DNA from 3 places in the Cellulosimicrobium sp. PMB13 genome. Region 3 is predicted to be linked to each of the others. Evidence: predicted binding sites of a transcription regulator. Region 3 holds the regulator's gene; each other region holds the start of a gene.
What was found. Region 3 encodes LexA, which represses DNA repair genes until DNA is damaged. Its sites were predicted from a motif close to TCGAACANNTGTTCGA; they were not measured.
Positions count from the first base shown of each region.

Region 1: uvrA (excinuclease ABC subunit UvrA) is a predicted target of LexA. The motif match lies at 3,788-3,803, and genes of this name have one in related genera.
Region 2: V5D56_RS06775 (HNH endonuclease signature motif containing protein) is a predicted target of LexA. The motif match lies at 2,237-2,252, and genes of this name have one in related genera.

Region 1 is NZ_CP145910.1:3,280,636-3,291,069, forward strand. Features, by position in the region: gene uvrC (excinuclease ABC subunit UvrC) at 1-187, opposite strand, end outside; gene V5D56_RS14800 (OsmC family protein) at 273-758, shown strand; gene uvrA (excinuclease ABC subunit UvrA) at 765-3,758, opposite strand; gene V5D56_RS14810 (MBL fold metallo-hydrolase) at 3,962-4,675, shown strand; gene V5D56_RS14815 (Type 1 glutamine amidotransferase-like domain-containing protein) at 4,691-5,434, opposite strand; gene V5D56_RS14820 (YciI family protein) at 5,583-5,882, shown strand; gene V5D56_RS14825 (TerC family protein) at 5,887-6,993, opposite strand; gene V5D56_RS14830 (TerC family protein) at 6,993-7,997, opposite strand; gene uvrB (excinuclease ABC subunit UvrB) at 8,262-10,370, opposite strand.
Region 2 is NZ_CP145910.1:1,452,524-1,462,957, reverse strand. Features, by position in the region: gene purQ (phosphoribosylformylglycinamidine synthase subunit PurQ) at 1-647, opposite strand, end outside; gene purS (phosphoribosylformylglycinamidine synthase subunit PurS) at 647-946, opposite strand; gene V5D56_RS06785 (hypothetical protein) at 1,154-1,765, opposite strand; gene V5D56_RS06780 (PadR family transcriptional regulator) at 1,725-2,135, opposite strand; gene V5D56_RS06775 (HNH endonuclease signature motif containing protein) at 2,340-2,672, shown strand; gene V5D56_RS06770 (phosphoribosylaminoimidazolesuccinocarboxamide synthase) at 2,684-3,604, opposite strand; gene purD (phosphoribosylamine--glycine ligase) at 3,670-4,989, opposite strand; gene V5D56_RS06760 (adenylosuccinate synthase) at 5,075-6,361, opposite strand; gene V5D56_RS06755 (DUF3151 domain-containing protein) at 6,681-7,115, shown strand; gene V5D56_RS06750 (STAS domain-containing protein) at 7,199-7,561, shown strand; gene V5D56_RS06745 (SpoIIE family protein phosphatase) at 7,571-9,805, opposite strand; gene V5D56_RS06740 (STAS domain-containing protein) at 9,984-10,412, shown strand.
Region 3 is NZ_CP145910.1:2,775,447-2,785,880, reverse strand. Features, by position in the region: gene V5D56_RS12490 (aldo/keto reductase) at 1-553, shown strand, start outside; gene nrdR (transcriptional regulator NrdR) at 602-1,174, opposite strand; gene V5D56_RS12480 (LysM peptidoglycan-binding domain-containing protein) at 1,562-1,969, opposite strand; gene lexA (transcriptional repressor LexA) at 2,362-3,090, shown strand; gene V5D56_RS12470 (L-lactate dehydrogenase) at 3,199-4,215, opposite strand; gene V5D56_RS12465 (ATP-dependent DNA helicase) at 4,241-6,364, opposite strand; gene hflX (GTPase HflX) at 6,510-8,057, opposite strand; gene V5D56_RS12455 (class I SAM-dependent methyltransferase) at 8,192-8,863, shown strand; gene dapF (diaminopimelate epimerase) at 8,887-9,909, opposite strand; gene miaA (tRNA (adenosine(37)-N6)-dimethylallyltransferase MiaA) at 9,906-10,434, opposite strand, start outside.

The DNA.
Region 1 (10,434 bases), 510 kb from region 3:
TGGTGACCATGGTCTGGGTGCGGTGGTGGAGGTTGGCGACGTCCTGGAAGTAGCTCGACAGCCGGGAGCGCAGGTTCTTCGCCTTGCCGACGTAGATGACGCGGCCGTGCTCGTCCCGGAACCGGTAGACGCCGGGCGAGGTGGGGATCTCCCCCGGCGCAGGGCGGTACGTCGCGGGGTCAGCCATGGTCTCCAGCGTAGGTCAGCGCACCGACAGCGAGCGGTCCGGTGCGCTGGGTGTGATCCCTGTCACCGGCCGCTAGGGTGACGCCATGAGCGCACAGCACGGCTACGCCGCGACGGTCCGCTGGACCGGCGCCGGCACGAGGGGCACGAGCTCCTACACCTCGTACGACCGGGACCACGACGTGCTCCTCGACGGGCGCCCGCCCCTGCCCGGGTCCGCCGACCCCGCGTTCCGCGGGGACCCGACGCGGTACAGCCCCGAGGAGCTGTTCGTCGTCAGCCTGTCCCAGTGCCACATGCTCTGGTTCCTGCACCTCGCCGCGGCGGCGGGCGTCGTCGTGCGCGAGTACGTCGACGACGTCACCGGCACGATGCGCGTCGAGTCCGGCGGCGAGGGCCAGTTCACCGACGTGACGCTGCACCCGCGCGTCGTGGTCGACGACGGCCCGGGCACCGACGACGAGGCTCTCGCCGTCCTGCACCACCGCGCGCACGATCACTGCTTCATCGCGCGCTCGGTGAACTTCCGCGTCCTCGTCGAGCCGGCACCGGCACGTCGCGCCGTGGCCTGACGGGCGTCAGGCCGCCGAGGCCTTGCGCCGGGTGGTGCTCCGACCGGGACCGGGCTCGTCGGTCGCCCGGCGGGCCCGCGAGGACCTGCCCTTGGCCTTGGTGGCGGCCGGCGTCGGGTCGGCCTGGTCCTGCGCCGGTGCGCCGACCGGCACGTCGGGGTGCTCGTCGAGGATCTCCGCGAGGAACCGCCCGGTGTGGCTCGCGGCGACCCGCGCGACCTGCTCGGGCGTGCCCTGCGCGACGACCTTCCCGCCGCCCGAGCCGCCCTCGGGCCCCATGTCGACGACCCAGTCGGCGCTCTTGATGACGTCGAGGTTGTGCTCGATGACAAGGACGGAGTTGCCCTTGTCGACGAGCGACTGCAGGACTCCGAGCAGCTTGCGGATGTCCTCGAAGTGCAGGCCCGTCGTGGGTTCGTCGAGGACGTAGATCGTGCGCCCCGTCGAGCGCTTCTGCAGCTCGCTCGCGAGCTTCACGCGCTGCGCCTCACCGCCCGAGAGCGTCGGGGCGGGCTGGCCCAGCCGGACGTAGCCGAGCCCGACCTCGACGAGCGTCTTGAGGTGGCGCGAGATCGCCGGGACCGCGGCGAAGAACTCCGCGGCCTCCTCGATCGGCATGTCCAGCACGTCCGCGACCGTCTTGCCCTTGAAGTGCACCTCGAGCGTCTCGCGGTTGTACCGCGCGCCGTGGCACACCTCGCACGGGACGTAGACGTCCGGGAGGAAGTTCATCTCGATCTTCAGCGTGCCGTCGCCCGAGCAGGCCTCGCAGCGCCCGCCCTTGACGTTGAACGAGAAGCGGCCCGGCGTGTAGCCGCGGACCTTGGCCTCGGTGGTCTCGGCGAAGAGCTTGCGGACGTGGTCCCACACGCCCGTGTACGTCGCCGGGTTCGAACGCGGCGTGCGCCCGATCGGGCCCTGGTCGACGTGCACGACCTTGTCCAGGTGGTCGAGCCCGGTGACGCGCGTGTGCCGCCCGGCCACCTGACGGGCGCCGTTGAGCTCGTTCGCGAGCACCGTGTAGAGGATCGAGTTGACCAGGGTCGACTTGCCCGACCCCGACACGCCCGTCACGGCCGTGAACGTCCCGAGCGGGAAGCTCACGTCGATGCCCGTGAGGTTGTGCTCGCGCGCGCCGACGACCGTGATCTGCCGGTCCGGGTCCGTCGGCCGTCGCTCGGCGGGCAGCGGGATGCTCCGCCGCCCGGACAGGTAGGCGCCCGTGACCGACTCCGGCGCCTCGAGCAGCCCGGCGTAGTCGCCTGAGTGCACGACGCGACCGCCGTGCTCGCCCGCACCCGGGCCGATGTCGACGATCCAGTCCGCCGTACGGATGGTGTCCTCGTCGTGCTCGACGACGATGAGCGTGTTCCCGAGGTCGCGCAGGCGCGTGAGCGTCTCGATGAGGCGGCGGTTGTCGCGCTGGTGGAGGCCGATGCTCGGTTCGTCGAGCACGTAGAGGACGCCGACGAGACCGGAGCCGATCTGCGTCGCGAGCCGGATGCGCTGCGCCTCTCCTCCGGACAGCGTCGCCGCCGGGCGCTCGAGCGAGAGGTAGTCCAGGCCGACGTCGAGCAGGAAGCCGAGGCGGGCGTCGATCTCCTTGAGGACCTCCGTGGCGATCGCGCGCTCGCGCTGCCCGAGCTCCAGCGAGCCGAGGAACTGCGCGGCCTCGCGCAGCGGGAGCCGGCACACGTCCCAGATCGACTTCCCGCCGACCTTGACCGCGAGCACCTCGGGCTTGAGGCGCGCGCCGCGGCACACGGGGCACGGCACCTCGCGCATGTACGCCTCGTACTTCTCCTTCGACCAGTCCGACTCGGTCTCGGAGTGACGACGCTCGAGGAACGTGATGACGCCCTCGAAGCCCGTCGAGTACTGCCGCTCGCGGCCCCACCGGTTCTTGTACCGGACGTGGACCTCGTGGTTCTGCCCGTGCAGGACGGCCTTCTTCGCACGCTCGGGCAGCGCCCGCCACGGCGTGTCCATGGAGAAGCCGAGATCGTCGGCGAGCGCCGTCAGGACGCGCTCGAAGTACTCGGACGAGACCTGCGCCCACGGCGCGACGGCGCCCTCGGCCAGCGACTTCTCCTCGTCCGGGATGACGAGGTCCGGGTCCACCTCGAGGCGGAAGCCGATGCCCGTGCACTCGGGGCACGCGCCGTAGGGCGCGTTGAAGGAGAACGTGCGCGGCTCGACCTCGTCGAGAGCGAGCTCGTGGTCGTTGGGGCACGCGCGCTTCTCCGAGAAGCGGCGCTCGCGAGCGGGGTCGTCGGCCTCGGCGTCCACCAGCTCGACGACGACGAGCCCGCCCGCGAGGCCGAGCGCCGTCTCGACGGAGTCGGTGAGCCGGCGCTGCACGCCGTCGCGCGCGACGAGCCGGTCCACGACCACCTCGATGTCGTGCTTGAGCTTCTTCTCGAGCGCCGGCGGGTCGGTGAGCGTGCGGACCTCGCCGTCGACGCGCGCGCGGGCGAAGCCCTTGGCCTGCAGCTCCTTGAAGAGCTCGGAGTACTCCCCCTTGCGACCGCGCACGACCGGCGCGAGCACCTGGTAGCGCGTGCCCTCGGGCAGCTCGAGCAGGCGGTCGACGATCTGCTGCGGCGTCTGGGCGGTCACCCGCTCGCCGCACACCGGGCAGTGCTGGGTGCCCGCGCGCGAGAAGAGCAGGCGCAGGTAGTCGTAGACCTCGGTGATGGTGCCCACCGTCGACCGGGGGTTGCGGTTGGTCGACTTCTGGTCGATCGAGACCGCGGGCGACAGCCCTTCGATGAAGTCGACGTCCGGCTTGTCCATCTGCCCGAGGAACTGCCGGGCGTACGCGGACAGGGACTCGACGTACCGCCGCTGGCCCTCGGCGAAGATCGTGTCGAACGCGAGCGACGACTTCCCGGACCCCGACAGGCCGGTGAAGACGATGAGCTGGTCGCGCGGGAGGTCGAGGTCGACGTCGCGGAGGTTGTGCTCGCGGGCACCGGAGATGACGAGGCGATTGCTCACCGAAGAATGGTACGACCGACCACCGACACTCGCACAGATGTTCGACGGCTCTTCTCCGGATCCGCACCGATCGGTCCCCGAAGGTCCATGCGCTGCGGCCCGACGACGCGGCAGTTCCGCACCCGACGCTCGCCCGCGCATCACGACCGACAGCGCGCCGTCGCGCCGGACCGCCACGACCGTGCGCGAGGCAGACTGTGGCCATGACGTACACGGGCGAGGTCGTGGTGGGAGGGCCGTCGGACGTCCGCCGGCTCGACGACCTGGAGATCCGCAAGGCGGCGGTCGGGCCGATGGCGAACGACGCGTACCTCCTCACGTGCCGGCACACCGGCGACCAGGTCCTCGTCGACGCGGCCGCGGAGCCGCGCCGGCTGCTCTCGCTCCTCGCCGAGGCGTCGGTCGACGGGGCCCCGGCAGGGCGCCTGACGACCGTCGTCACGACCCATCGTCACCACGACCACGTCGGGGCGCTGGCAGACGTGGTCGCCGCGACGCACGCCGCCCTCGCGGTCGGGGACGCCGACGCCGACGCGGTCACGGCCGCCACCGGAGTGCCCGCCGACCGGAGGTTGCGCCACGGGGACAGGGTCGCCGTCGGGCGGTCGCTCCTCGAGGTGGTGGCGCTGCGTGGTCACACCCCGGGGTCGGTGGCGCTCGCCTACCGCGAGCCCCTGCACGCGCACGAGGGCGTCGGCGGTCGCGTGCACCTGTTCACCGGTGACTCGCTCTTCCCCGGCGGTGTCGGGAACACCGACCACGACCCGGAGCGGTTCGCCCAGCTCCTCGGTGACGTCACGGAGCGCGTCTTCGACCGGTTCGGCGACGACACGTGGGTCTACCCCGGGCACGGCGCCGACACGACGCTCGGCTCGGAGCGCCCGCACCTCGCCGCGTGGCGCGCCCGCGGCTGGTGAGTCGGTGCGGGCGTGTCAGCGGGCCCCGCGCAGCACCCGTGGCTCGAGGCGGGCCTCGACCGCCGTCGACGCGCCGTCGGCGTCCTCCTCGCGCCGTACCTCCCACGCCCCGGCGCCACGGATCTCGGTGACCGCCTCCACGAGGTGCCCGTCCCGGTAGACGAGGCCCACGCCGTCGTCCGTCGCGTACGACGTCGGCAGCGTCCCCTGCGCGACCAGCCGCTGCAGGAGCGGGCGACGACCGGGCTCCGCGTCGTGGTGGACGCCGTTGCCGAACGGCACGAACGCGAGGGCGTCGGTGACCGGCCGCAGCTCGGGCCCGAACGAGTCGGTCGTGCCGCCCACGTGCCAGCACAGCGACCCGGCGCTGATGCCGGCGAGCACGACGCCGCTCTCCCCCACCGCGCGCAGGATCTCGGGCAGGCCGTGCGCCCGCCAGACCGCGAGGAGGTTGACGACCGAGCCGCCCCCGACCCAGACGACGTCCTGCTCGCGCAGGAAGGCCTCCACGTCGTCCACGTTCGGCATGCTGAACAGGGAGAGGTGGGACATCCGGACCCCGGCGACGCGCGCGGCCTCGTCGAGCTCGGCGTGGAACCACGACTGGTCGCCGCCGGCCGTCCCGACGTGACAGACGCGCGGCGTGCCCTCGACGCCGGCGAGCTCGGCCGCGTGGTGCACCAGCGGCCCGAGCGCGACGCGCGTCCGGTGTCCGGGCGCGTACCCGCCCGACGTGGCGAGGATCGTGAGGTCGCTCATGCCCCGCGACACTAGGAGCGACGAGTTCCCGGCGCCACGACATTGCGGTCGACGTCGCGGCGGCGGCGCGGCGGCGTCAACGCCGGCGTCGCGAGCGGTCCCTCGGACGGCTGTCCGCGCCGGTGCGGAGCCCTGCTTCAATGGCGCCATGCCGATCCACGTCGTGACCTACGTCTACCCCGACCGTCCCGCCGAGCTGGACGCGGTCCGGGCCGAGCACCGGGCCTTCCTCCGCGGGCTGCACGAGCAGGGGACGCTCCTCGCGTCGGGGCCGCTGCCCGCGACGCAGGACGAGGTTGCCGGCGCGCTCCTCGTGCTCGACGCCGGGTCGCCGGCCGCTGTGGCCGAGATCCTCGACGCCGACCCGTTCGCGCTCGCCGGCCTGGTGGCCGAGCGCACGGTGCGTCCGTGGTCGCCCGTGATCGGGGACTGGGCGCACCGCGCCTGACGCGTTACGGCGCGTCGCGCGGCGCCGGGGCGTCCCCGACGGCGGTCGCGTCGACCGGCTCGGCCTCCACGCCGGACCCGCTCTCGACCGCCGAGGCGTCCGCCGCCGCGTCGGTGACGTCGTCCCGCGCCGCGACCGCGCCCTGCGCACGCGTGCGCAGGAGGCTCGCGACGGTGGTCACGAGGAGCGCGCCGACGATCACGACGAGCGAGAGCCAGATCGGGACCGTCGGCACGCCGTCGAGGTGCTCGCCGCCGTTGATGAACGGCACGGTGTTCTCGTGCAGCGCCTCCAGCACGAGCTTGACCCCGATGAACCCGAGGATCACCGCGAGCCCGATCGGCAGGTAGACCAGCCGCTCGAGCAGCCCGCCGAGCAAGAAATACAGCTGGCGCAGACCCATGAGGGCGAAGACGTTCGTCGTGAAGACGATGAACGGGTCCTGGGTCAGCCCGAAGATGGCCGGGATCGAGTCGAACGCGAAGAGCAGGTCGGTGCTGCCGATCGCCAGGAAGACGACGACGAGCGGCGTGAAGACCTTGCGGCCGTCCTCCACCGTGCGCAGGCGGCCGCCGTCGTACTGCGTGCCGATCGGCAGCACGCGACGCAGGAGACGGACCGCACGGTTCTCGTGGTACTCCTCCGTCTCGTCACCACCGGTGACGAGCTTGATCGCGGTGTACACGAGGAAGGCGCCGAACAGGTAGAACACCCAGACGAACTGCTCGAGGACGGCCGCGCCCGCGAGGATGAACGCGCCGCGGAGCACCAGGGCGACGATGATCCCCACCATGAGCACGCGCTGCTGCTGCTCCTTGGGCACCGCGAACCTCGCCATGATGATGACGAAGACGAAGAGGTTGTCGACCGACAGGCTGTACTCCGTGAGCCAGCCCGCGTAGAACTCCCCGGCGGGAGCCGCTCCCCCGATCGCGCCGACGATCGCCCCGAAGGCGAGCGCGAGCGCGACGTAGAACCCGACCCACAGCGCGCTCTCGCGCATCGAGGGGATGTGCGGGCGCCGACCGACGACGAACAGGTCGACGAGGAGGAGGACGCCGAGCGCCGACAGCGACGCCCACTCGAACCAGAGCGGGAGCTCGTGGACCATCAAGAACCTTCCTGGATGCGCGAGTCCTCACGGCGACGGTCGGCGTTCGACCGGGCCAGGCTCGCGACGGTGGTGATCGTCAGGACGACGAGGATGAAGCCCAGCGAGACGGGCGTGGAGATCTCGGGGATGGCGGTGATGTGCTCGCCGCCGTTGATGAAGGGCACCTCGTTGGTGTGCATGGCGTGGATGACGAGCTTGATGCCGATGAACCCGAGGATCGCCGCGAGGCCGTAGTTGAGGTAGACGAGGCGGTCGAGGAGGCCGTCGATGAGGAAGTAGAGCTGCCGCAGGCCGAGCAGCGAGAACGCGTTCGCGGCGAAGACCAGGTAGGTCTCCTGCGTCAGGCCGAAGATCGCCGGGATCGAGTCGACGGCGAAGAGCAGGTCGGCGCTGCCGATCGCGATCATGACGATGAGCATCGGCGTGATGAACCGCTTGCCGTCGATCTTCGTCGTCATGCGGTCCTCGACGAACGTGTCCGTCGTCGGGAACAGCCGACGCGTGAGGCGCAGGACCGCGTTCTCCGAGAACTCCTCGTCATGACCTGTGCCGGATCGCGCCTGCGCGACCGCGGTCCAGATGAGGAAGGCGCCGAAGATGTAGAAGACCCAGGCCCAGTTCTCGATGACGGCCGCACCCAGGAGGATGAAGATGGTGCGCAGGACCAGCGCGATGGTGATCCCGATGAGCAGGACCTTCTGCTGGTACAGCCTCGGGACGCGGAAGCTGGTCATGATGAGGACGAACACGAAGAGGTTGTCGACCGACAGGCTCTTCTCGGTGATGTACCCGGCGAAGTACTCGCCGCCGTACGTGCCGCCCCAGACGACCCAGACGATGACGCCGAACACGAGCGCGACGGCGACGTAGGCGATGGACCACCGCGTGGCCTCGCGCAGGCTGGGGGCGTGGGGTGTTCGGACATGACCGACGTAGTCGACGGCGAGCATCGCGAGGATGACGCCGACGGTGACGATCCAGACCCAGACGGGGACGTCCATGCAGGGAACCTCCGGTACGTAGCACTGAGTACCGAAGGTCTCTTCCGCCACGCAGCGCACGACCGCGGAGAACGGTGCGGAGGCTGCGGGACCGGTGACACCGGACCGACGACTGCGCCGGTCGTGATGACGACATCACCGCGGAGGAATACTCCCCTTCAACGAGGAGCCAGCATAGGTCATGCTGGCTCACCAGGGCACAACGTCGTCACCGGGCGAGATCATCCGCCGACCGACGGGCGGCCCTCTCCCGGCACGCGGAGCTCAGGCGGTCGCGGCCTGCATCTGTCGCAGCTCCTTCTTGAGCCCGGAGATCTCGTCGCGCAGGCGCGCCGCGAGCTCGAACTGGAGCTCCCCGGCCGCGGCGTGCATCTGGTCGCTGAGCTCCTGGATGAGCTCGGCCAGGTCGCTCGCCGCGGCACCCGCGAGGCGGTTGCCCGACGTCGCGCCCTCCTTGGGCCCGCCCGGGACCGGAGCCTTGCCCTTGCTGCCCTTGCCCGGCTGGCGGAAGCCGCCCGCGAGCAGCTCGGCCGTGTCGACGTCCTCGCGCGCGAGCATGTCGGTCACGTCGGAGATGCGCTTGCGCAGCGGCGTGGGGTCGATGCCGTGCTCGAGGTTGTACGCGACCTGCTTCTCGCGCCGCCGGTCCGTCTCCTCGATCGCCGCCGCCATCGCCGCGGTGATCCGGTCCGCGTACATGTGCACCTGGCCCGAGACGTTGCGGGCCGCGCGACCGATCGTCTGGATGAGCGACGTCGGGGAGCGCAGGAAGCCCTCCTTGTCGGCGTCGAGGATCGCGACGAGGGAGACCTCGGGCAGGTCGAGGCCCTCGCGCAGGAGGTTGATGCCGACGAGCACGTCGTACTGGCCGAGGCGCAGCTCGCGCAGCAGCTCGACGCGACGCAGGGTGTCGACCTCGGAGTGCAGGTACCGCACCCGGACGTCCTTCTCGAGCAGGTAGTCCGTCAGGTCCTCGGCCATCTTCTTCGTGAGGGTCGTGACGAGCACGCGCTCGTTGCGGTCCGCGCGCTCGCGGATCTCGTGCAGGAGATCGTCGATCTGGCCCGTGGTGGGCTTGACCACGACCTCCGGATCGACCAGGCCGGTCGGCCGGATGATCTGCTCGACCACGCCGTCGGACATCGACAGCTCGTACGAGCCCGGGGTCGCGGACAGGTAGACCGTCTGGCCGATCCGCTCGACGAACTCCTCCCACCGCAGCGGACGGTTGTCCATCGCGCTGGGTAGCCGGAAGCCGTGGTCGACGAGGCTGCGCTTGCGCGACATGTCACCCTCGAACATCGCGCCGATCTGCGGGACGGTCACGTGCGACTCGTCGATGACGAGGAGGAAGTCCTCGGGGAAGTAGTCGAGCAGCGTGTTGGGCGGTGTGCCCTGCACGCGGCCGTCGATGTGGCGCGAGTAGTTCTCGATGCCGGAGCACGTGCCGATCTGGCGCATCATCTCGATGTCGTACGTGGTGCGCATGCGCAGACGCTGCGCCTCGAGCAGCTTGTTCTGCTGCTCGAGCTCCGCGAGGCGTTCGGTGAGCTCCGCCTCGATGGACGAGATGGCGCGCTCCATGCGCTCCGGCCCGGCGACGTAGTGCGTCGCGGGGAAGACGTGGATCGAGGGCTCGGACCGCACGACGTCGCCCGTCAGCGGGTGCAGCGTCTGGATCGACTCGATCTCGTCGCCGAAGAACTCGATCCGGATCGCCAGCTCCTCGTACACCGGGATGATCTCGACCGTGTCGCCGCGGACGCGGAACGTGCCGCGCGTGAACGCCAGGTCGTTGCGCGTGTACTGCATGGTGACGAACTGGCGCAGGAGGTCGTCGCGCTCGACCTCCATGCCGACGTCGAGCCGCACCATGCGGTCCACGTACTCCTGGGGCGTGCCCAGGCCGTAGATGCACGACACGGAGGCGACGACCACGACGTCGCGCCGTGTCAGCAGCGAGCTCGTCGCCGAGTGCCGCAGGCGCTCGACCTCGTCGTTGATCGACGAGTCCTTCTCGATGTACGTGTCCGTCTGCGCGATGTACGCCTCGGGCTGGTAGTAGTCGTAGTACGAGACGAAGTACTCGACCGCGTTGTTGGGCAGGAGCTCGCGGAACTCCGTGGCGAGCTGCGCGGCGAGCGTCTTGTTCGGCGCCATGACGAGCGTCGGGCGCTGCAGCTCCTCGACGAGCCACGCCGTCGTCGCGGACTTCCCCGTCCCGGTCGCGCCGAGCAGGACCACGTCCTTCTCCCCTGCCCGGACACGGCCGGCGAGGTCGGCGATCGCGGTGGGCTGGTCCCCCGAGGGCTGGAACTCCGAGATCACCTCGAAGGGCGCGGCGGTTCGCTGCAGGTCGGTCACGGGGCGCATGGCATCCACCGTACGACCCGCCACCCACACCCACACGCGGCGTCAGCGCAGGGCTGAAGGGCGG
Region 2 (10,434 bases), 1.3 Mb from region 3:
GAGGCCGGGCCGAAGCCGGCCTCGACGGCGTGCTCCGGGTGCGGCATGAGCCCGACGACGTTGCCCGCCGCGTTCGAGATGCCCGCGATGTCGCGGCGCGAGCCGTTCGGGTTCCAGCCGTCGTAGCGGAACACCACGCGGCCCTCTCCCTCGAGCTCGTCGAGCGTGCGGTCGTCGGCGACGAACTGCCCGTCCTGGTTCTTCAGCGGGATCGTGATGCGCTGGCCCGCGGAGTAGTCGCGCGTCCAGGCCGTCTCGGCGTTCTCGACGACGAGGACCTGCTCGCGGCAGAGGAAGTGCAGGTGGTCGTTCTTGATCATCGAGCCCGGCAGCAGGTGGGCCTCGGTGAGGACCTGGAAGCCGTTGCAGATGCCGAGCACGGGCAGCCCGCCCTGCGCGGCGTCGACGAGCGACTCCATGACCGGCGCGAAACGGCTGATAGCACCGGCGCGCAGGTAGTCCCCGTAGGAGAACCCGCCGGGGAGGACGACCGCGTCGACGTCGTGCAGGTCGGCGTCGGCGTGCCACAACGAGACGGCCTCGCCACCGGCGAGGCGGACGGCGCGCGCGGCGTCGCGGTCGTCGAGCGTGCCGGGGAACGTGACGACGCCGATCCTGGCCGTCGCGAGCGACGTGGGCGCGGTCATCAGGCGAGGCCCTGAGAAGCCGCGGCCGTGCCCGCAGTGTCAGACAGGTCGGTCACGGCGTCGGCCACGCGGACGACGTCCTCGATGACCGGGTTGGACAGCACCTTCACGGCGGCCTCCTGCGCGGCGGCGAGGACCTCGGGCGTCACGTCGCCCTCGACCTCGAGCTCGAACCGCTTGCCCTGACGGACCGACGTGAACTGGGTGAAGCCGAGGCGCGGCAGCGCCCCGACGACGGCCTTGCCCTGCGGGTCCAGGATCTCGGGCTTGGGCATGACCTCGACGACGACGCGTCCCACGGGTGCTCCTTGGCGAAGAGTTCGGGAGGGCCGGGGCTCCGGGATCCCGGTCACGGGCGCGTGCTGCACGTGGCGGCACGTCACGGCGTGAGCGAGCGGGAGCCGACGGCGGGATTCCGCGGCCAGTCTACCCGCGCCCCGGTCACGTCACGGCCGTCGTCCACAGCCCGGCGCACGGTGCCTCGCGGCCTGGTCCGCGGGCCCGCGTCACGGCCCGACGGCGCGCGCGGGCTCGACGGGGATGTTGCCGCCGAGCACGTGCTTGCGCCAGGCGCGCTCGACGTTCTTCTCGCGCCAGACCGCGCCGCCGAGGGCGAAGGCGGCCAGGACCACGAGGACGATCCACGGCGAGAACGTCGTGGGGCTCTGCCCGAACAGCCAGCCCTGCAGCGCCGGCACGCCGAACCAGATCACGAGCATGACCACCATGTTGAACGCCTTCGTGCGCCACGAGAACAACGTCCCGTGGATGTCGTCCGCCACCCACCACCAGTAGCGGGCGGGGAGCCGCGCGTCGAACAGGCGGTAGAGCAGCCACCGCCCGAGCGGCGGGTGCTCGCGCCAGCGCAGGCCCCACCCCGCTCGCACCAGCCCCCACGCCTCGCGGGCGCCGATCCCGGTCGCCGTGGACGCGTCCTCGGACCCCGGGGCGAGGTCCAGGAGGACCGCGAGCGCCTCGTCGCCGTGCGCGTCGCGCCAGCGGGGCGGGTAGGCCCGGAGCCAGAACCGCGCGGAGCGCTCGTACCGACCTCCGGCGCCCTCGTCACGACGGGTCTCGTCACCGTCCGCCTGCGCTCCGGGGCGGTCTTCCGGCGTCATGCCGGGCCTCCGGCAGGGCGATACCGTCCGCACCCGGCAGCAGGGAGAGCGAACGTCGCGCGTGCTCGGTGAGCTCGGCGAGGCGCACGGTCTCCGCGCGGACCGCGCGTCGCCCGTCGTCGGTCGCCCGGTAGTAGCGGCGCAGCCGCCCGTCGACGACCTCCTCCCCCACCGCCTCGACGAGACCGGCAGCGACGAGCCGGTCGAGGTTCCCGTAGAGCGTCCCCGCGCCGAGCCGGGTGCGCCCGTCCGAGAGCTCCCGGACGGCCTGGATGACGGCGTACCCGTGACGTCGTTCCGTGGCGAGCGCGAGGAGCACGAGGTACGACTGCTCCGTCATGCGGAACCCGCCGCCACCGACTGTCTTCATGGTCGATATATATCGCGCGACGACCTATCGCGCAACGGCCGCACCGCAGGAATGCGCCGCCCTTGCCCCTCGGGGGGCGTTGTCAGAGGATGCGGCTACTCTCGAACACGTGTTCGAGACGCACGCTCGACCACGCGTGCGGGGGCGGGGTCCTGCCCCTTCCCCGCCCTCGCACGCTCGTCACCCAGCGGACGGAGACCGGTCTTGGCTGCACCACCACTCCCCCCGACCACCGAGCCCGCGACGACAGGCCGCCCGTCGGTCCGCACGGTCGCCGCGGTCCTCGCGCGGGACGTGACGTGCACGTTCCCCGGGTGCGCCGTGCCGGCGTTCCGGTGCGACCTCGACCACGTGGTCGCGCCCCGGCCCGGCGACGACACCGCGCATGCCGCGGACAACCTCGTCGCGCTGTGCCGGCACCACCACGTGGTGCGGGCGCGTGACGGGTGGCGTCCCGCGCTCCTGCGCGACGGCACGGTCCGGTGGACCGCGCCGAGCGGGCACACCTACCTCCGCGCGGGAGCGCGGACCGCGTGAGCGTCGACGCCTCAGGCCAGCGACGAGCCCGTGAGCCGCTCGTAGGCTTCGAGGTACCGGTCCCGCGTGCGTGCCACGACGTCTGCGGCCAGCGGCGGGGGCGGCGCGTCGCCGGACCGGTCCCAGCCCGACGCGGGCGACGCCAGCCAGTCGCGCACGTGCTGCTTGTCGAAGCTGGGCTGCGCATGGCCGGGCTCCCACTGGTCCGCGGGCCAGAACCGCGACGAGTCGGGCGTGAGCACCTCGTCGCCGAGCACGGTCGCGCCCGTGGTCGGGTCGACGCCGAACTCCAGCTTCGTGTCCGCGAGGATCACGCCGCGCTCGCGCGCGATCTCGTCGGCCCGCGCGTACACCGCGAGCGTGAGGTCGCGCAGGCGCGTGGCGTCCTCCAGACCGATCTGCTCGGCCACCACCTCGAAGGACACGTTCTCGTCGTGCTCCCCCACGGCGGCCTTCGTCGCGGGCGTGAAGATCGGCTCCGGCAGGCGCGATCCGTCGACCAGCCCGTCCGGCAGCGGCACACCGCACACCGCCCCGCCGGCGCGGTACTCGATGAGGCCCGAGCCCGTGAGGTACCCGCGTGCGACGCACTCCACCGGGAACATGTCGAGCCGTCGGCAGACCATCGCGCGGCCCGCGACGAGGTCCGGCACGAGGCCGTCACCGGGCTCGGCCGACACCCCGGTCGAGACGACGTGGTTCGGCACCAGGTCGGCGAGCTGCTCGAACCACCACAGGCTGAGCTGCGTGAGCACGACACCCTTGTCCGGGATGCCCGGGGAGAGCACGTGGTCGAACGCGCTGACGCGGTCGCTCGCCACGACGAGCACCACGTCGCCCAGGGGGTGCACTCCGCCGACGGCGGGCAGGTCCGGCTCGTAGAGGTCCCGCACCTTGCCGGAGTACACGTGCCGCCAGCCCGGCAGCTCCAGCGGGGCGGTGTCGAACGCGTCGGCCTCGCCGAGCGAGAGCGCGGGGGTGGTGTCGCGTGCGTCGTTCACGGCCGGACCCCCTCGCCGGCCGCGGCCGTGGCTGCGATGTCGGTGCGGTGGTGGGAGCCGGGGAGCACGATCCGGTCGACCGCGGCATACGCGCGGCGTCTCGCCTCGGCGAGGTCCGCCCCCTGGGCGACCACCGACAGGACGCGGCCACCCGAGGCGACCAGGCCGCCGTCGTCGTCACGAGAGGTCCCGGCGTGCAGCACGTGCACACCCTCGACGTCCTCGGCCGCGTCGATGCCCGTGACCGGGTCGCCGCCCCGGACCGCACCGGGGTAGCCGTGCGCGGCGACGACCACCGTGACCGACGCGTCGTCGGACCACGACAGCCGCGGCTGCTCGGCGAGCCGGCCCTGCGCCGCGGCGAGCATGACCGCTGACAGCGGGCTGAGGAGCCGCGCGAGCACCGACTGCGTCTCCGGGTCGCCGAAGCGTGCGTTGAACTCGACGACGCGCGTCCCGCGGCTCGTCAGTGCGAGGCCGACGTAGAGGACGCCGACGAAGGGCGTCCCGCGCCGTGCCATCTCGTCGATGGTGGGCTGCGCGACCCGCGTGACGACCTCGTCCACGAGGCCTTCCGGCGCCCAGGGCAGCGGGGTGTAGGCACCCATGCCGCCCGTGTTCGGACCGGCGTCGGCGTCGAACGCGCGCTTGAAGTCCTGGGCCGGCTGCAGCGGGACGACGGTCGCGCCGTCGGACAGGCAGAACAGAGAGACCTCCGGACCGTCGAGGTACTCCTCGACGACGACGCGCGGGTCCTCACGCGTCCCGTCCGCCGCGGTGCGCGGCGACGCGAAGCACGCGGCCGCGTGCTCCAGCGCCGCCTGCCGGTCCTCCGTGACGACGACGCCCTTGCCCGCGGCGAGACCGTCGTCCTTGATGACGTACGGGGGGCCGAACGCGTCGACCGCGGCGGCGACCTCGTCGACGTCCGTGCACACGTGGGCGAGCGCCGTCGGGACGGACGCGGCGGCCATGACCTCCTTGGCGAACGCCTTGGAGCCCTCGAGTCGCGCGGCCTCCGCCGACGGGCCGAACACCGGAATGCCGGCGGCGCGCACCGCGTCCCCGACGCCCGCGACGAGCGGCGCCTCCGGGCCGACCACGACGAGGTCGACCCCGAGGCGCATCGCGAGCGCGGCGACCGCGGCGCCGTCGAGCTGGTCGACCGGGTGCAGCGTCGCGAGGTCGGCGATCCCCGGGTTGCCCGGCGCCGCGTGGATCTCGTGCGGTGCGGTGCCGAGGCGGCCGGCCTCGCGCGCGAGGGCGTGGACGATGGCGTGCTCGCGGGCACCGGTCCCGACGACGAGGATCTTCACGGGCGCCGAGTCTACCGAGGTCCCCTGCGCGACCTGTCAGCGTCCCACCGGGCGGAAGACCGGAGGGGCGCTGACAGGTCGGCCGTCAGTGGATGAGGTCGTGCCGCGGGATGATCGCGTCGCGGCTCGGGCCCACGCCGATCGCCGAGATCCGCGTCCCGGACATCTCCTCGAGCGCGAGCACGTAGCGCTGCGCGTTGACCGGCAGGTCCTCGAACGTGCGGGCGCCGGAGATGTCCTCCCACCAGCCGTCGAGCTCCTCGTAGATCGGCGTCGCGTGGTGGAACGCCGTCTGGTCGAGCGGCATCTCGTCGTGGCGCACGCCGTCGACGTCGTACGCGACGCAGACCGGGACCTTCTCGAACCCCGTGAGGATGTCGAGCTTGGTGAGCACCATGTCGGTGATGCCGTTGACGCGCGTCGCGTAGCGGGCGATGACCGAGTCGTACCAGCCGCAGCGCCGGGCGCGCCCGGTCGTCACGCCGTACTCGCCGCCCTGCTTGAGCAGGTACTCGCCGTTCGCGTCGAAGAGCTCGGTGGGGAACGGGCCCTCGCCGACGCGGGTCGTGTACGCCTTGATGACGCCGATGACGGAGCTGATGCGCGTCGGCCCGACGCCCGATCCCGTGAGCGCGCCGCCCGCCGTCGCGTTCGACGACGTGACGAACGGGTAGGTGCCGTGGTCGACGTCGAGCATCGTGGCCTGGCCGCCCTCGAAGAGGACGTTCTTGCCGGCGTCGAGCGCCTGGTTCAGCACGAGCGACGTGTCGGCGACCATCGGCTTGATGCGCTCGGCGTACTGGAGGAGCTCCGCGAGCGTCTCGTCGACCGTGATCGCGCGGCGGTTGTAGACCTTGACCAGCAGGTGGTTCTTCTGGTCGAGAGAGCCCTCGATCTTCTCCGCGAGGATCTTCTCGTCGAACAGGTCCCACATCCGGATGCCGACGCGGTTGATCTTGTCCGCGTACGCCGGGCCGATGCCTCGGCCCGTCGTGCCGATGCGCCGCTTGCCGAGGAAGCGCTCGCTCACCTTGTCGATCGTGCGGTGGTAGCCCGCGATGATCTGCGCCGAGCCCGAGACCAGCAGCTTCGAGACGTCGACGCCGCGCGCGACGAGGTCGTCGAGCTCCTGGAACAGGACCTCGATGTCCACGACGACGCCGTTCGCGATGACGGGCGTCACGCCCGGCGAGAGGATCCCCGAGGGCAGCAGGTGCAGCGCGTACTTCTCGTCGCCGATGACGACGGTGTGGCCGGCGTTGTTGCCGCCGTTGAACTTCACCACGTAGTCGACGCGCGACCCGAGGAGGTCGGTCGCCTTGCCCTTGCCTTCGTCGCCCCACTGGGCACCGACGAGCACCACGCCTGGCATGGATTCCCCACTTTCGACTGCCTGTTCCTCGGGCCGGGTCATGTCGTGCGCGCGTCGATCGCGCGACAGGTGCCGGTCGTGCCCGACGGCGCGGCTCCCGCGGGGCCCGAGGCGTCCCCCGGGCGGCAGTCACCCGGGGACCGCGACGAGTTTACCGGTCGTTGACCTTCGGGGTCGCAGGGCGTCCACGGCGCGCCGCCCGCGGTCTCACGGTCCGCCGAACCCCGGGTTATGCATCGCTGAGAGCCGCGATGGCCGCACAACCCCGGGTTCGGCAGGCTCGGGAGCCGCGCAACCCCGGGTTGGGCACAATGAGCCCATGAGCGACTCCCACCAGAACCTCCTCGACGGACCCGCGCCGGTCCGTCTCCCCGACGACTTCGCCGCCGTGCGCGAGTCCCTCGACGCCGGGGGCGACCCCTACGAGATCGCGGCGCGCGAGCCCGCGTCGTCGCTCGCGTGGGCGTTCCTCGCCGAGGACTACCTCCACGAGAACGGCTCCAAGGGCGCCGTGACGGCGTACGCGTTCGCCCGCACGGGGTACCACCGCGGCCTCGACGCGCTGCGCCGCGCTGGCTGGCGCGGCCAGGGCCCGATCCCCGCCGACCACGTGCCCAACCAGGGCTTCCTGCGCGCGCTGCTCGCGCTCGCCGAGTGCGCCGCCTACATCGGCGAGGTCGACGAGGCCGAGCGCTGCGAGCAGTTCCTGCGCGCGTCGGGCACGTCCGCCGACGAGGTCCGCGCGCTGCGCTGACCCGGCGCCGTCGGCCGCGGGTGGCGCCGCGGACGCCGGGCCGCGGGGTGCAGGTGCCCCGGGCCACGTCTACAGTCGACAGCATGATCGAGATCGCCACCTCCCCCGCGACGACGACGCTCGTCATCACCGGGGACCTTGATCTCGCCGAGCGCGACCAGTTCCCGGAGATCGCGGCGCGGGTCGTCGGGCTCCGCCGACAGCTGCTCGTCATCGACATGTGCCGCGTGACGTTCATGGACTCGACGGGCGCGGCGTTCCTCATCTCGCTCGCCGACTCCGGCCGCAAGCGCGGTGGCGCGACGGTCCTGCGGGGCTGCGACGACCGGGACCTGTTCGTCCTGGAGGTCTGCGGCGCGCTCGAGCTGTTCCGCATCGACGCGGACCACCGCTGCGAGCCCGCGACGCCCCCGTCGGGGTTCGCCAAGGTCGAGCCCCAGGCCTGACGACGCCGGTCAGGCCTGGCGCGAGGCCGACTGCGGCCGCAGCGTCGCCCAGACGAGCTTGCCGGACGCCGTCGGCCGCCAGCCCCAGTCCGCGAGCCGCTCGACGATCTGCATCCCGAACCCGCCCATGCGGTTGGCGTGCCCGTCCGTCGGGACGGGCGGCGCGGGGTTGGAGTCCTCGACCTCGACGCGGATCCCGTCCCCCGTGTCGAACAGCCGCAGCGCGAGGTGGCCCCAGCCGTGGAGCACGCCGTTGGCCACGAGCTCGGACACGACGAGCTCGGCGTTCGCGCTGTCCTTGACACCCCACGCCTGGCACGTGCGCACGACGGCGTGGCGCGCCCGCCCGATCGACGCCGGCTCGCTCGGCAGGAGCCAGCGGCGGCTGCGCGGGCTGAGCACGACGGCCGTCGCGTCGCCCACCGGGTCGGGGATGCGCACGACGACGAGCGCGACGTCGTCCTCCGGCGCGTCGGCGAGCCGTGACAGGAGCTCCTCGCCGACCCCGGCGGCGTCCACGGCCGTGACGGCGGCGGACGCGGCGACGAGCGCGTCGAGCCCCACGCGCAGCGCGCGGTCCCGCCGTTCGATGAGCCCGTCGGTGTAGAAGACGAGCGTGTCCCCCGGGCGCAGCGACACGTGCCCGGTGGACCGGCTCCGCCCGCCGAACCCGACGAGCGCGCCGCCGGCGTCGTCGAGCTGGGTGACGGTGCCGTCGCGCAGGAGCAGCGGCGGCAGGTGGCCGGCGCGCGAGTACTCGATGCGCCACGCGTCCTCGGGGTCGGTCGCGTCCGGACGCGTGAGCGCCGCGTACACGAGGCTCGCCGAGCGCGGGATGCGCATGCCCTGGACGAGCTGGTCGACCCGGTCGAGGACCGGGCCCGGCGTGGTGAGCTCGTAGGCGTAGGACCGTACGACGGACCGCAGCTGGCCCATCGCGGCGGCGGCCTCGACGTCGTGCCCCACGACGTCGCCGATGACGAGGCCCACCACGTCCGGCGTGATCTGCAGGACGTCGTACCAGTCCCCACCGACCTGCGCGTGCTCGGAGTTGGGCGCGTAGTACGTCCACACGTCGAGGCCCGTGACGTCCGCCTGCTCCGGCAGCATGGCGCGCTGCAGCGTCTCCGCGAGGCGGTGCTCGCGCGCGTAGAGCCGCACGTTGTCGATCGCGGTCCCCGCCCGCCGCGCGATGACCTGCAGCAGCGTCCGGACGCTCTCGCGGGCCTCCGCGTCGGCGGCGCGCGGTCCCCCGTCCTCGTCCCCGCACGACACCAGGAGCCCGAGGATGCGCCGGCGGCCCGGGACGGCGGTCACCGTCACGGCGGCGCGTGGTCGGCTCCCGAGGCGCGACAGCCGGTGCTCGAGGTCTCGCCGGAGCCAGCCCGAGGCGGACCACTGGGGGAACTCGGCGGTCAGGTCGAGCTCGACCGGGCCCTCGATCCGGCCGTCGAGCACGTCCTGGACCCGGTCGGGGACGTCGACGAGCCGCGGCCGGGGGGACGACTCGTCGGTCACGGCCGAGTCGCCGAGCGCGTCGGTCTCGGGGGCACCGGGGCGCCCCGGCGACCCCGTCCACGGCGTGTAGCGGCCGTGGCGCTGCCCGCGTCCGCTGGGCGGGGCCGAGGTGTCGACGCCGTCCGCGAAGCGCAGCCCGTCGTCGTTGAGGTAGAAGCCGGCCCAGTCCACGACGTAGCCGGCGAGGAGGCTCGTGATGTCGCGCAGGGCGTACGGCTGGTCGAGGTCGGCCAGCAGGTCGGAGCTGCGCGCGACGACGTCGAGCACCGCCCGCTCGCGCCGCTCGAGCGCGAGCGACGCGACCTGGGCGGCGTACCGCTCGAGGTGGTCCGACACGTCGACCTGGACGCCGACCCAGTGCGTGACCTCGCCGTCGGCGCCGAGGATCGGGGAGAGCGAGAGCTGCGCCCACACCGGCTGGCCGTCGCGCCGTCGCGCACGGACGGTGTGGGTGATCTCACGTCCGGCGACGATCGCGGCCCGGAGCTCGTCCACCTCGACCGGCTCGGCGAGCAGCGCCTCGAGCGCGCGCGGGCTGCGCCCGACGACGTCCTGCGCCGTGAACCCCGTGTCCCGCTCGAACGCCCGGTTCACCCAGACGAGGGGCATGCCTTCAGACCGCGGCCCCGTGACGAACATCGCGACGCCCGCGCTGTCCATCGCGCGGGTGCACAGCTCGAGGACGTGCGCGGGCAGGTCGGTGCCGAGTCCCAGCGGTCCGCCCATCCTCACCTCCGACGGTCTGCACTGCGCGTGGGCCGTCGCCGGCCATCGTCCCGTGGACGCCTGGCGGTCGCATCTGGCTGCACACGCTCCGGTCGCGTTACTGTCCCGACTGGACATTCAACCGTAGATTGGTGCTTCCCGAGACCGGAACGGTCCTGGAGCCGCTGAAAGGAGCGCCGTGCGCGAAGGTACCTCCTCGTCCGCCGACCGGCCGGTCGGCGTCGCCGGTGACCCTGCGCGGTCGGGCGACCCGGCGAGCGTGCACGTCATCGTGGGCACCACGCGTGCCCGCATCGTCCTGTCGGGAGAGATCGACGCCGACCTCGGCGCGGACCTCCAGGAGGCGACCGCGGCCGCCGAGGACTCGAGGCTGCCCGTCGAGATCGACGCGCACCACGTGACCTTCATGGACTCGTCCGGCGTCGCGTTCCTCGCACGGCTGGCGTCGCGCGGTCCGCACCGTGTGCGCGTGCTGCGCGCACCGCCGACGGTCCGTTTCCTCCTGGAGGTGACGCGCATCGGCGAGCTGCTCGACATCGTCGACACGGACCCGGGCTTCGACCTGGAGGAGCCCCCCGCCGTCGAGCCGGGCGCGCCCGGCTCCTGACCGGCAGCACACAGACGTGCGA
Region 3 (10,434 bases):
CGGGATCTCGTCCTACTCCGCCCGGCGCACGCGCGAGGCGCTGCACGTCGCTGCCGAGCTCGGGGTCGAGCTCGTCGTGACCCAGGTCTCGTACTCGATGCTCAACCGGTGGATCGAGGTCCCGGACGCGTCGGGAGAGAGCGTGCTCGACGTCGCGGCGGACGCCGGACTGGGAGTCGTCGCGTTCTCGCCGCTCGCGCAGGGCATGCTCACGGACCGCTACCTGCGCGGGACACCGAGAGGCTCGCGCGCGGCACGCGGCGGACCTCTGCGCGGTGAGTTCCTCTCGGAGGAGAACCTCGAGCACGTGCGACGGCTCGACGCGCTCGCACGCTCGCACGGCCGCTCGCTGGCCGCCACGGCGATCGCCTGGGCGCTGCGCGACGAGCGGGTCACGTCGGTGCTCCTCGGCGCGAGCTCGACGCGCCAGCTCGACGACAACCTCGCCGCGCTCGCCGCGCCGGCCCTCACCGACGAGGAGCTCCGCGCGGTCGAGTCGGTCCCGGCGGACACCGGCATCAACCTCTGGGCGGCCCGCTCCAGCGACCTCTGACTCCCGGCGCGCCCGCGCGCGTGGCCCTGGCGCGTCCGCGCGGGCCGGTCAGCGCGTCGGGGACGTGGCGTCCACGCCGTCGGCCGTCCCGTCGACCTCGCCAGCACCGTCGGCACCGTCGCCGTGCACGGCCGCGTCGCCGGTCAGCCCGGTCAACCGGGCTGCGGTCCGCTCCTCGCGCTCGACGCGCAACGACGTGATGGCGCTCTCGAAGTCCTCGAGGGAGTCGAACGCCTGGTACACGCTCGCGAACCGCAGGTACGCGACCTCGTCGAGCTCGCGGAGCGGGCCGAGGATCGCGAGACCGATCTCGTACGCGTCGAGCTCGGCGCTCCCGCTCGCGCGGATGGTCTCCTCGACGCGCTGGGCGAGGAGCGCGAGGTCGTCCTCGTTGACAGGTCGGCCCTGGCACGCCTTGCGGACGCCGTTGACGATCTTCTCGCGCGAGAAGGGCTCGGTGACGCCCGACCGCTTGACGACGGACAGGCTCGCCGTCTCGATCGTCGTGAACCGGCGGTTGCACTGCGGGCACTGGCGCCGGCGACGGATCGACGCGCCGTCGTCCGACGTCCGCGAGTCGACGACACGCGAGTCCGCGTGGCGGCAGAACGGGCAGTGCATGGCGGCTCTCCTCGGCTGGGTCCCGGCACCCCGCAGGGCGAGGGCGGCGCGACGAACGTATGACGCCGCCCCACGACGGTGCAACACGCCGGGGCCGTACCGACGCAGCGGCCGCGGGAGCGAGCCGGGCCGAGGAACGCAGAACGGGGGCGACCGTTGCCGGTCGCCCCCGTCGGGACGCCCCCGTCCCCATCTCGCGCGCGACTCGCCTCGCGTGCGCCGACGTGCTCACAGGTCGCGGATGACCGCGGACCCGCCTCCTGCCCGGCCCCCCAGCCCGGCGAGTGAGGTGACACTAACTTAGGTCGACCTAAACGTAGAGCGCAACCCCAGGAACGCCACGAGCCGTCCGCGACCAGGTGTCGTAGGTCACAGCAGCGACGCGAGTCACTCGTCGACCGGGAGCACGAGCCGCTGCCCGGCCTGGAGACCCGATGACGACAGGCCGTTCAGCTCGACGATCCGCGCCACGACGTCGCGCAGGTCCTCGCCGGGCGAGGCGAGAGCCGCAGCATGGTCCCAGAGGGTCTCGCCCGCGGCGACGACGTGCACCCGGACCTCCTCGGGCTCCCCCGCCGAGCCCGCGACGGCGCTGCCCACGCGGGCGCCCAGCAGGACCAGGAGCGCCACGGCGACGACGAGGACGATCCGCCCTCGCCGCGTGAGTCGCAGCGGCGCGTCGGCCGAGACCTCCGTCGACGACCGCGCGCCACCCTGGCCGCGCCGCACGGGTCGGTCCTGCCGCTCCGGCTGCTCGGCCAGACCGCCGAGGCCGCCCCACGTCACACTCGTCATCACTACCTCCGTCCCTCGCCGGCGCCGGAGCGCCTTCCCCGGTCGCTCCGACCCGGCGAGGTTGCGTCGTCGACCCGAGAGCGGATCGAACACCTGTGCGTAGAACACCTGTACGAAGGTCTACCACGATCCGCCCACGGAGTCGAGACATGCTCGAACAGATGTTTGATTCACGGTGCTCTCTCCCCTAACCTGGGACCAGGTCGGTTCGCCGGACATGTCCACCGACAGGTCTGGCCCGGAACGCCTCCCGCCAGGGACGACGCACCGGATCAGGTCGACCGGTGCCCCCGGCCGCGCCGGGCGCACCACGACGAGGAGGCGGCGTGCCGTACGGGGAGGACTCCTCCCGGCAGGGCGCCGACCGTGAGGCGACGAGGGCGGAGACCACGATGGCGGGACGAGGCAGGGACACGAGCGGGGGGCTCGCCGAGGTGCGCGAGCTTCCCGACGGCACGGCGGGAAGCGACGGCCTGACGCCACGGCAGCGCCTGGTCCTCGACACGATCCGCTCCTGCGTCGAGCAGCGCGGGTATCCCCCGAGCATGCGGGAGATCGGTGAGGCCGTCGGCCTGACGAGCCCGTCCTCGGTCAAGCACCAGCTCACCACGCTCGAGCGCAAGGGGTACCTGCGCCGGGACCCGAACCGTCCGCGCGCCATCGAGGTCGTGCAGCCGGACGACGGCCGCCGTGCCGCGCCTCTCGTCCGTGTCCCCGACGAGCAGATGCACGACGAGGCCCACCCCGCGCCGTCCTACGTCCCCGTGGTGGGGCGGATCGCCGCGGGCGGCCCGATCCTCGCCGAGCAGGTCGTCGAGGACGTCTTCCCGCTGCCGCGCCAGCTCGTCGGCGACGGCGAGCTCTTCCTCCTGCGGGTGCAGGGCGACTCCATGATCGACGCCGCGATCTGCGACGGCGACTGGGTCGTCGTGCGCCGGCAGAACGTCGCGGAGAACGGCGAGATCGTCGCCGCGATGATCGACGGCGAGGCGACGGTGAAGACCTTCAAGCGGGGCGACGGCCACGTCTGGCTCGTGCCGCACAACGCCGCGTACGAGCCGATCGTCGGCGACGACGCACAGGTGCTCGGGCGCGTCGTGTCCGTGCTCCGCAGCCTCTGACCCGGCGGCACCGGCGGCACCGACCGGCCGTCACCCTGACGCTGCCCTCGCGACGACGGGCCGGTGATCCCCCTCGTGGGGTCACCGGCCCGTCGTCGTGCGGTGCTCCTACAGGCCGAACCGCCGCGCGACCTCGCGCAGCGACGCCGCGGAGCTCTGCAGACCGGCCAGCTCGGCGTCGGAGAGCGGAACCAGGACACGCTCGCTCGCACCCCGGCGGTCGACCAGCGTCGGGAGCGAGAGGCACACGTCCTCGATCCCGTGGTCGCCGTCCAGGAGCGTCGAGACGGGCAGGATCCGGTGCTCGTCGCCGAGGACCGCCTCGATGATGCGCGTCCCCGCGAGCCCGACGGCGTAGTTCGTCGCGCCCTTCCCCTCGATGATCCGGTACGCCGACTGCACCACCTCGCGCGCGATCTCCTCGCGCGCGTCCTCGGAGAGCGACGGGTGTCCCGCGATCCCGGGCCACTCGAGGAGCGGCACGCCGCCGATCGTCGCCGAGCTCCACAGCGGGATCTCGCTGTCGCCGTGCTCCCCGGCGATGTAGGCGTGGACGTTCTGGACCGCGACGCCGCAGTGCTGCGCGACGAGGAACCGCAGGCGCGACGAGTCGAGCACCGTCCCGCTGCCGAACAGGCGCTCGGGCGGCAGCCCGGAGAACTTCAGCGCCGCATAGGTCACGATGTCGACCGGGTTCGTCACCATGACGTAGACGGCGTCCGGGGCGACCTCGACGAGCCCCGGGAGGATCGTGCGCATGAGGCCGATCGTGCCCTCGGCGAGATCGAGCCGCGTCTGGCCCTGCTTCTGCTTCGCCCCCGCGGTCACCACCACGACGTCCGCGCCGGCGCACACCGCGACGTCGTCGGACCCCTCGACCTTCGCCATGGGCATGAACTGGATGCCGTGCTGCAGGTCGAGGACCTCCGCCTCGACCTTGGCCCGGTTGACGTCCAGCATGGCGACGGTCCGCGCCGCCCCACGCATGAGCGCCGCGTACGCGAGCGTCGACCCGACGGCTCCGGCCCCGACGATCGCCAGCTTCGTGGTCCGCGCTCCTGCCCTCGACCCGTGGCCTCCACGGCTCTCCTCAGGGGTGGGCAAGGTGGTGCCGGCGTCGATCATCGTGCCTCCGTCTCGTGGTCTTCGCTCAGCCTAGGGCGGCGAGGCGCCTCAGCGCAGCGGCAGCGACCTCGCGGTCGGTCGTCTGCCAGAAGCCGGGCATCGAGCGCGTGAGGAACGTGCCGTAGCGCGCCGTGACGAGCCGGGGGTCGAGGACCGCGACGACTCCGCGGTCTGTCGTGGAGCGGACGAGACGTCCTGCACCCTGCGCGAGCAGGAGCGCCGCGTGCGTCGCGGACACCTGCATGAAGCCGTTCCCTCCCGCGGCCTCGACGGCACGGGCACGCGCCGACCGCACGGGGTCGTCGGGCCGGGGGAACGGGATGCGGTCGATGAGCACGAGCTGGCACGACGGACCGGGGACGTCCACGCCCTGCCACAGCGACAGCGTCCCGAACAGGCACGTCGCCGGGTCGTCGGCGAACTCGCGCACGAGCGTGGGGAGCTGGTCGTCGCCCTGGCACAGCACGGGGACGTCGAGCCGCTCGCGCATCGCCTCGGCCGCAGCGACGGCGGCCCGCCGAGACGAGAACAGCCCGAGCGTCCGGCCACCCGCCGCCTCGACCAGCGCGGCGATCTCGTCGAGCTGGTGCTCGGTCGCGGCCTCTCGTCCGGGTGTCGGCAGGTGCTTCGCGACGTAGAGGATCCCCTGGCGCGGGTAGTCGAACGGGCTGCCGACGTCGAGGCCCCGCCAGGACGGCGCCTCCTCGCCGTCCGACGCGCTCCCGCCCAGCCCGAAGGTGCGGGCGACGGCGTCGAAGGTCCCGCCGAGGGCGAGCGTCGCGGACGTGAAGACCCCGGTGCGCTCGGTGAGGAGGTGGGTACGGATGAGACCCGCGACGCCGAGGGGCGCCGCGTGGAGCCTGCTCGCGCCCTCGCCGAACCGGTCGGCGGTCCAGCCGCCCTCGCCGGGCCGCGAGCACCAGAGGACGTCGTGCCCGGTCGGGTCCCCGGCCATCCGCTCGGCGACCTCGAAGAGCTGGAGCATCGCCGACTGCGCCATCTTCAGGCCCGTGTCCGGGGTCGCGGGCTTCTGGACGCCCGTCTCGGGCTTGAGGCGCGAGAGCACCTCGCGCGCCGCGTCGCGCACGGCTGCGACGGCGTCGCGCGCACCGTCGGGCAGCCCGTCGGGGAAGCGCTCCGCGGGCAGGGCGCCGACCACGGTGCCGAAGGCCGCGGAGGCGGCGTCGAGCGCGTCGGTCGTGGCGCCGCCGTGCCGGCGCGCGAGGCGCGCGGCGCCCTCGATGGCGGGGACGGAGAGGTCGACGGTCGCGGCCGCCGTCACGCGGTCGGCGAGCTCGTGCGCCTCGTCGACCACGAGCACGTCGTGCTCGGGCAGCACGCCCGGCGAGCCCATCGCGGCGATGCCGAGCATCGCGTGGTTCGTCACGACGACGTCGGCCTCGCGCGCGGCCGCCCGGGCCTTGTCGGGGAAGCACTCGGCGAGCAGCGGGCAGCGCTGGCCGAGGCACTCGAGAGCGGTCACCGAGACCTGCCGCCACGCCTTGTCGCTCACCCCGGGGACGAGGTCGTCCCGGTCACCGGTCGCCGTCTCCTGGGCCCACTCGCGCACGCGCACGACCTGCTCGCCGAGCGACGGCGCCGCGCGGCCGTCGGCCCGCGCGAGCGGGTGGTCGGTCGCGCCGGCCGTCTCGCCAGGCAGGTCGAAGAGCGTCGGCTCGTCCGTCGGGTACCCGCCGGCCACCTTGTGGACGCACACATAGTTGTGCCAGCCCTTGAGAAGGGCGATCGAGGCCGGGCGCGGCAGCTCTGCGCCGATCGCCTCCGCGACGAGCGGGAGGTCCCGGGTGATGACCTGGCGCTGGAGCGCGAGCGTGGCCGTCGAGACGACGACGCGCTCGTCGGTCGCGACGGCGTGCCGCACCGCGGGCACGAGGTACCCGAGCGACTTGCCCGTGCCGGTCCCGGCCTGGACGACGAGGTGCTCACCGCTCCCGATCGACCCGGCGACGGCCTGTGCCATGGCGTGCTGCCCGTCCCGGCGTGCGCCGCCGAGCTTCCCGACGGCGAGGTCGAGCAGCGTGTCGACGTCCGGGACGCCGGCGAGCGTCGCCGCGTCACGGGTGGGCGGGCCGTCCGCCGCCGCGGTGTCCTCGGTCGGACGGTTCGTGGCGGGCGAGACGGGAGGCACGCGTCGAGTCTACGGTCGGGCACCGACGCGGCGGGCGCGGCCCGACGGGGCTGTGGACGACGGCCGAAGCGACGACGCACGACGGCGCCGCCGGCACCGGAGCACCGTGCGGCGCCGTCCGTGGTCGAGGCGCGGTGGGAGCCGGTCAGGCGGTCGGGACCGCCCCGGCGAGCTCGGCCGCGAGCGCCTCCGCGACGCGGCCCCGCAGGAGCGTGCCCTCGGGCGTGTGCTCCTCGTGGTCGATCTCGCCCTCGGTGTGCACACGGTGCACGAGGTCGCCGCGGTGGTACGGCACGACGACGTCGATCGTCACGTCGGGCCGCGGCAGCTCGTCCGCGATGAGCTGCCGGAGCTCGTCGATCCCCGCGCCCGTGTGCGCCGACACGACGACCGTGCGCCGCTCGCGCCGCCGGATGCGGTCGACGACCTCCGGGTCGGCGACGTCGGCCTTGTTGAGGACGACGACCTCCAGGACGTCCTCGACGCCCGGGATGTCGGCGAGCACGTGCCGGACCGCGGCGATCTGGCCCTCCGGGTCCGGGTGCGACGCGTCGACGACGTGCAGCAGCAGGTCGGCCTCGCCGACCTCCTCGAGCGTCGACCGGAACGCCTCGACGAGCTGGTGCGGCAGCGCGCGCACGAAGCCGACGGTGTCCGCGAGCGTGTACACGCGACCGTCCTCCGTCCGCGTGCGCCGGACCGTCGGGTCGAGGGTCGCGAAGAGCGCGTTCTCGACGAGCACGCCTGCGCCCGTGAGCGCGTTGAGCAGGCTCGACTTGCCCGCGTTCGTGTAGCCCGCGATGGCGACCGAGGGGATCGCGTGGCGCTTGCGCGACGACCGCTTGGTCTCGCGGCCGGGGGCCATGGCCTGGATCTCGCGGCGCAGCTTGGCCATGCGGTTGCGGATGCGCCGCCGGTCCAGCTCGATCTTCGTCTCACCGGGCCCGCGCGAGCCCATCCCCGCGCCGGCGCCGCCGACCTGGCCACCGGCCTGGCGGGACATCGACTCGCCCCAGCCGCGCAGGCGCGGCAGGAGGTACTCGAGCTGGGCGAGCTCGACCTGGGCCTTGCCCTCCCGCGACTTGGCGTGCTGGGCGAAGATGTCGAGGATCAGCGCGGTCCGGTCGACGACCTTGACCTTGACGATGTCCTCGAGCGCACGCCGCTGGGAGGGTGCGAGCTCGCCGTCGATCACGACGGTGTCGGCACCGCTCGCGGCGACGACGTCGGCGAGTTCGGCGGCCTTGCCGGACCCGAGATACGTGCCGGGGTCGGGCTTCGCGCGGCGCTGGATCACGCCGTCGAGGACCTGGGACCCGGCGGTCTCGGCGAGGGCGGCGAGCTCGCGCAGCGAGATCTCGGCGTCCTCCGCGCTGGCGGCGGCGCCCTCCTCGCGCGCGTCGTGGCTCGAGCTCCACAGGCCGACGAGCACGACCTTCTCGAGCCGCAGCTGCCGGTACTCGACCTCGGTGACGTCCTGGAGCTCCGTGGAGAGACCCGCGACGCGGCGCAGGGACGCGCGCTCCGCGAGGTCGAGCTGCTCGCCGTCGTGCTCCGCGTGGACCGTGCCGCCCTCGGCGCGCGCCGTCCCGGCCCGAGCGAGCACCCGCGCCACGACGTCGCTCGCGATGTCCCGCGTCGCGTCGGTCGGCTCTGGTCGGGCCGACGTGGGGTTCGCTGGGGTCTGGGTCATGTGCCGCCTTCCGGTCGGGAGTGGTTCGCGGGCGCGCTGTGCGCCCGTCGGTACAACAAGCGTGGCACGCGGAAACGTCCCGGTGCCAACGGATTCCACGGCGGGCGTCCGATCCCCCCGTAGGATCACGCCTCGTGAGCGACGAGCCGGACCACTACTTCACCGCGAACCCCGCCTCCGCGGCCGAGCGGCGCACCCTCGCCGTGCGGCTCGCCGGGAGGGACGTCGAGGTGGAGGTGGCGTCCGGCATCTTCTCCCCCGGCCGCCTCGATCTCGGCACGCAGGTGCTGCTGCGCACGGTCCCGCCGCTGGGCGACGTCCTCGCCGCGCGGTCGGCAGGGTCCGCGTCCGACAGCACGGGTGCGCACGTGCTCGACCTCGGGTGCGGCTGGGGACCGGTCGCGCTGACGATGGCCCTCGACGCGCCCGACGCGACGGTGTGGGCGGTGGACGTCAACGAGCGGGCGCTCGACCTCGTGCGGCGTAACGCCGAGCGTCTCGGCCTCACCGGCGTCCGGGCCGTCACGCCGGACGCGGTGCCCGACGACGTCGCGTTCGCCGCGCTGTGGTCCAACCCGCCGATCCGCGTGGGCAAGGAAGCGCTGCACGGCATGCTGCTGCGCTGGCTGCCGCGGCTCGCGCCGGGCGCGGTCGCGCACCTCGTCGTGCAGCGCAACCTCGGGGCCGACTCGCTGCAGCGCTGGCTGGTCGAGCACCTCGAGCCCGCGATGCCCGGCGTCGTCGTCGGCCGGGCCGCGAGCGCCAAGGGCTTCCGCGTCCTGGAGGTCACGGCGCCCGGCGCCTGAACCCCGTCCTGAGGAGCGCGCCCTCAGACGACTGCGGGCTCGCCGTCGGTGTCCGTGGCCGGTACGGCCTGCGGCGCGTCGGCCGTGCTCGGCTCCCCGGCGACCGCTCTGGGCGCCCCGGCCGCGACGGGATCGAGGAGCCGCTCGAGGTCGACCTCGCCCGAGTGGACGAGCTCGGCCGACCCGGCCAGCTCGACGTGGTCGCCCGGGAGCGCCCGGACGCGCACGGTCCCGCCCGGGACGTCCACGAACCACGTGTCCGGGGCGTCGGGACCGCCCCACACGCGCACGGCGAGCGCCGCCGCGCACGCTCCCGTCCCGCACGACGGCGTCTCCCCCACGCCGCGCTCGTGCACCCGCATGCGGACGTGACCGACGACGGTGCCGTCCTCGGCGACCGTCTCGCCGAGGGGGACGACGAGCTCGACGTTCGTGCCGCGCGGCGGCACCGGATCGACGACGGGAGCGTCCGTGAGGTCGGCGTCCGCGAGCAGGTCCTCGCGCGCGAGCGCGAGCACGGTGTGCGGGTTGCCCAGGTCGACGCTCAGCGCCGGGCGCGGGACCTCCCAGCCGCGCACGACCACCGTCGCGTCGAATCCGGCCCGCAGCGCGTCGCGACCGCCCGGCAGGAACCACGGCCCCATGTCGACCGCGTACCAGCCGTCGTCCTCCTTGCGCACGCGCTTGACGCCCGCGCGCGTCCCGACGGGGACCTCGGTGCCCCCCGCGAAGCTCACGAGGCCGAGGCTCTCGGCGAAGGCCGCGAAGACGCGCACGCCGTTGCCGCACATCTCGGCGACGGAGCCGTCGGCGTTGCGGTAGTCCATGAACCAGATCGCGTGCGGGTCCTGCGCGAGGACGTCGCGCGACTCGGGCACGAGGGCCGTGGGCACGAGGCGGATCACGCCGTCGCCGCCGATGCCGCCGCGGCGGTCGGCGAGCGCGCGCACGAGCTCGGGCGTGAGGTCCAGCTCACCCTTCGTGTCGGCGAGCAGCACGAAGTCGTTGCGGGTCCCGTGGCCCTTCGTGAACCGGGTGCGCGTCATGAGCCCAGACTACGGCGCACCGGCGCACCCGTGTCCGCTTCGTCCGTCCCGCGGCGGTCCGACGGGACACCGCCACCGCCGGCGTCCCCCTCGGCGACGACGGCGAGCGCGTCGTCGAGCAGGCGCGGAGACCGTGCGTCGAGCCAGTGCACGCGCGGGTCGCGACCGAACCAGCCCATCTGCTTGCGCGCGAGGCGGCGCGTGTTGGCGGTGACGGCCTCGCGTGCCGCGTCCTGGGTCGTCTCCCCGTGCAGATGCGTCCGCACCTCCGCGTACCCGACCGCGCGCCGCGCGGTGCGTCCCATGCCCGCGGCCTCGAGGCGGCGCACCTCGTCGACGAGCCCGAGCTCCCACATGCGCTCGACCCGGCGCGCGACCCGCTCGTCGAGCACCGCGCGGTCGCAGTCGAGACCGATCTGCACGGTCGGTCGCACGTACTCCTGGCGCGGGAGGTTCGCCGTGAAGGGCTTGCCCGTGAGCTCGATGACCTCGAGCGCTCGCACGATCCGACGCGTGTTCGCAGCG